2 regions of the Pseudarthrobacter sp. 1G09 genome follow, and region 1 is predicted to be linked to the other one. Evidence: riboswitches for the same ligand, from Rfam matches in the RefSeq annotation. Region 1 holds a riboswitch; the other holds the start of a gene.
The links. Region 1 has a riboswitch for cyclic di-AMP ahead of ACP3TD_RS04590 (hypothetical protein). Riboswitches for the same ligand answer to the same signal wherever they lie in the genome.

Region 1 (2,196 bases):
GCCTAACGCACGGAAGAACTGCTGCCTCGCACGCATGGCTGTGGAGACGACGACGGCCGCCGCTGAACCGGGAAGGTTCGGCGGCGGCCGGTCGGAAGGGCCTCAGCCAGTGAGGGCTTTTAGTACCAGTTGTTGCCCAAGTGGAAGTTCAGGGCGCCACACGGCGACTGGTAACGCTCCTTGATGTAGTTCAGGCCCCAGTTGATCTGGGTGCGGTAGTTGGTCAGGTAGTCGGGGCCGGCGCTCGCCATCTTCTCGGCGGGCAGGGACTGGACGATGCCGTAGGCGCCGCTGCTGGCGTTGGTGGCGGTGGTGGTCCAGTCGGATTCCTTGGTCCACAGGGTGACCAGGCACTGCATCTGGTCCTGTGCCCACCCGTAGCTGGCCAGCTGGCCGGACGCGTATGCCTGTGCGCCCGCAGGATCGTTGACGGCAACGACGGGAGCAGGCTCGGGAGCGGGAGCAGGCTCCGGTGCGGGAGCAGGTGCCGGTTCCGGTGCGGGCGCTGCGGCCGGGGCAGGTTCTGCCGCGGGTGCGGGCGCCGGTGCCGCCTCCTGAGGCTGCACCTTGAGCTCGGCGGGCGCCGACGCAGCCGGGTTCGAGCGGATTTCACTCTTCTCGATGCTCATCTGGGAATCGGCGGCCGCGGGGGACTCGGAGCCGGCGGCAGCCACACGGGACATGGCGTCGGTGGCCTGGCCTGCGGCGCCCACGCCCACCAGCATCGCTGCGGACACTGCGAGGACCGCGGCGCGCTTGCCGAAGGAAGACTTCTTGCGGGTTTCAGGCTGCGCGCTGTGGCTCGGAGCCGATTTTGGGCGCGGTTTTACCGTGAATTTAGACATATTTGATTCGCCTCTCACACCTGCGGAGTTAGCTGTCGGGTTCGGATGAGGGCATCCGGCCGCACGGCAAATACACGTGCTGGCTTAACCCCAAGGGCAGTACTGCGTTGCCCGGGACGTGGGTCCCCCGCCTCTGCCTTAGTTCAAGCGAAATCCGGGAAGTGGCAGAGCTTGGCGTCATCCGGATATGCGGCCCGAACGGGAACCGCACCATATCGACGGTACAGGAGAGCGGCGCTTAAGTCACATTTAGGTAACAGACGTCACGACGACGGCGCGTCGCCTTGGCAAATTCAGGCTACGGTCGGCAGGCGCAGCGCGAACTCCGTCATCCCGGGCCGTGATGTGACCGTTACCCGGCCGCCGTGGGCTTCCACGATGGACTGGACGATGGACAGGCCCAGCCCGCTGGTGCCCTCGGCAACGGCCGCGCCGGCCTGGTCGCCGCTGCCCTTGCGGGCCGCGTCTGCGCGGGCGAAGCGTGAAAAGACCTGGTCCACGAAGTCCGCCGGGATGCCTCCGCCGTCGTCCGTGACCGTCACGATGGCCGCGCCATCCGGAGCCGTGCCGACGCCGGCCACCACGGTGGTTCCGGCAGGGGTGTGTTTCCGGGCGTTGGACAGCAGGTTCATCAGTACCTGCCGCAGCTGCGCGCCGTCCCCGTTGACCAGCACCGGCTCCGCGGGAAGATCGAGCCGCCAGGTGTGGCTGGGGGCCATGACCTTTTCGTCGCTGACGCTTTCCACCACCAGCTGCGTCAGGTCCACCTCGGCCAGCTTGAGCGGCTGGCCCTCATCCAGCCGCGCCAGGAGCAGCAGGTCCTCCACCAGTGCCGTCATCCGCTCGGACTGGCTCTGGACCCGGGCCAGCGATTTCTGGCCGTCGGGAGTGAAGTCCTCCGTCATCCGCATCAGCTCGGTGTAGCCGCGGATGGCGGTCAGTGGGGTACGGAGCTCATGCGAGGCGTCAGCCACGAACTGGCGCACCTTCGTTTCGCTCTTCTGCCGGGCTTCCAAGGCGCTGGCCACGTTGTCCAGCATGAGGTTCAATGCATGCCCCACACTTCCCACTTCGGTGCCCGGGTTGGAGTTCGACGGCGGCACGCGGACGGCGAGCGCCACCTCGCCGGCGTCCAGGGGCAGTTCAGACACCCGGGTGGCAACCTCCGAGAGCTGTTCCAGGGGTTTCATGGTGCGGCGGATCAGCACCGTTCCCACCAGTCCGACCAGCAGCAGTCCGCCCAGCGAGACGAACACGAAGGTCCACACGAAGGACCTGAGGGTACTTTCCTTGGCGGCCAGGGGGAGCCCCGTGACCAGGGTGTCACCGGAGCTTGTCTGGACCGCGATCA
Region 2 (2,196 bases), 150 kb from region 1:
GCTGGACGTTGGTGTCAGCTGCGTTTGCGGCGATGCCGCTGGTCAGGACCAGGCCCGAGGCTGCGGCGATAACCGCTGCCTGGCGCCCAACGCCGCCGGCGTTGCCGCCAACAGCCTTGGCGATAATGGCGATTGAGTTGGTCTTGGTGACTTCGGCGCGATGCCGTGCGGTAGCACGAGTCGTCATCAGTTCTCTCTTTCGTTGTCCCCGGGCCTGTAGGCAACACGGGGGTTTTGGACGCGCCGGCATCTTGGGGGTACGTCGGCGCGTCCCGAACGGGGATGTGTGATTTAGCGAAAACGGGGGCAAAGAAAAAGTTTCTGGGGCCTGGGGCCCCAGAAACTAGTTCATGGTGTAAAACGAGGAGGTTCCGGTGGCGGCAACCGCGTGAAGAAGGGTGCCCTGGGACGGGTTGAGCGCGCTGATCATCATGCCGTTGCCGACGTAGATGCCAACGTGTGCGCCGCCGTTCTGCATGACGAGGTCGCCAGGCTGGGGGGTGGAGGTGGGCTTCATGGCGTTCCAGGCATTGACGCGAGGGATGCTGATGCCGGCCTGGGCGTAGACCCACTGGGTGAATCCGGAGCAGTCCCAGCCGTTGGGGCTGGTGCCGCCCCACACGTACGGGTGCCCAATGCCGGTGTACGCGATAGCCGCGATGCCCGAGGTGGCAGCGGAGGAAACAGTCTCCGCGAGCTTCTCGGAGGCAGCTTCGGTTGAGCCAGCGGCTGCGGTGACGGCGTTGCCGGCATCCCGTGCTGCTGAAGCAGTGGACTGGGTGCGTACCGGCTCCGGCTTCGGAGCGGCGGTGGTCTTGATGACCGGGCGCTCGAAGGAAACAGTGGCGGTAGGTGCCGCGGTGACGGCGAGGGCAGTCTGGGCCGAACCCGACTCGGTGGATGCCGAGACGCCCGCGGTGGTGTCCGCGACGGCCGGCAGGCCCATACCCAGAACGAGGCCGGAAGCGGCTGCAACTACTGCAGCCTGGCGACCCACCGTCCCGGCATTGGCACTAACAGCCTTGGACACGGCGCCCAAAGGGTTGGTACGAACCGTTTGCGCACGGTGGCGCGCAGCATTATGGCGTGAAGACACGAAGGTAGCCTCTCCCAATGCCTGCGAGGTGAGCTGTCGGATTCGGATGGGAGTCACCCGGCCACACGGCTTCCAAGGAAGCTTTCGTGACTTAACCCCAAGGCCTTCGAAACAAGAAGGCCAAAATTGGTTCCCCCGCCCCTGCCAGACGATGAAATGCGAACGGACCTTGAGCGGTGGCAGAGTTAGGCAATCCACTCAAGAGCGTCAACTTCGGAAAAGTTGACGCGAGTTAGACGGTACAGCAGTTTTGATTGAATGTCACATTCAGGTCACGGCGGGTCACGGCCATTCGAGAGTCCACCATCATTTGGCTAGAGCCAACCGGTGGGGTCGACAACCTCGCCGTTGACCTGGACTTCAAAGTGGAGGTGGCAGCCCGTGGAGGCGCCGGTGGTCCCGCTAAGGGCTATGACGTCGCCCCGGGAGACGGTTTGGCCCTCCTTCACGTTGAACGACGACAGGTGGTTGTAGGTGGTCTCCAGGCCGTTGCCGTGGTCCACCACCACCCTGTTGCCGCCGCCGTACTGGTGCCAGCCCACAAAGGTCACGGTTCCGGTGGCGGCAGCCATCACGGAGGTACCGCACTGGGCAACATAGTCCTGCCCGCGGTGGAAGTCGCCGGTGCCGCCGGTGATGGGGCTGACGCGGTAGCCGAACGGCGATGCCGTGGTCATGGTGGCCAGCGGGGCCCCCAGGGTACCGGCGGATGCAGCCCGGGAGACCGATCCTGCGGACTGGGCGCTGAGCAGCTGCTTGAGCTTGCCGTCAGGGTCCGCCTGGGTGACGACGGCGGAGCGGCTGAAGTCGATCTGGGCGCCTGCTTCCGCGGAAATTGCGGGCTGCGGCGTCACCGATGAGGCGGCAACGGCACCGGTTCCGCTGGCGTCAGTTGCCATGACGGGACTGGTGACAGGGACGGTAACGGTAAGCACCAGGCCGGTGGCGGCAAGCGCGATGCCGGCCTTCTGGCCGATGCCGCTGGCCGAGGCGAATTCCGTTATCTGGCGGAATGGACCCCGACGGCGGCGCGCGTCACGGTGGAGATCGCGGGGGCGCGGGGTCTCGGCAGCTTGGACGGCCCCGACAGCACGCGGCGT

Region 2: linked by a shared signal. The riboswitch ahead of ACP3TD_RS05210 (C40 family peptidase) and the one ahead of ACP3TD_RS04590 (hypothetical protein) in region 1 are both predicted to bind cyclic di-AMP.

The regions. Positions count from the first base shown of each region.
Region 1 covers NZ_CP188306.1:967,313-969,508, forward strand. The annotation lists gene ACP3TD_RS04590 (hypothetical protein) at 120-845, opposite strand; cyclic di-AMP (ydaO/yuaA leader) riboswitch at 849-1,005, opposite strand; gene ACP3TD_RS04595 (HAMP domain-containing sensor histidine kinase) at 1,139-2,196, opposite strand, start outside.
Region 2 covers NZ_CP188306.1:1,114,478-1,116,673, reverse strand. The annotation lists gene ACP3TD_RS05215 (NlpC/P60 family protein) at 1-187, opposite strand, end outside; gene ACP3TD_RS05210 (C40 family peptidase) at 344-1,030, opposite strand; cyclic di-AMP (ydaO/yuaA leader) riboswitch at 1,101-1,282, opposite strand; gene ACP3TD_RS05205 (M23 family metallopeptidase) at 1,411-2,196, opposite strand, start outside.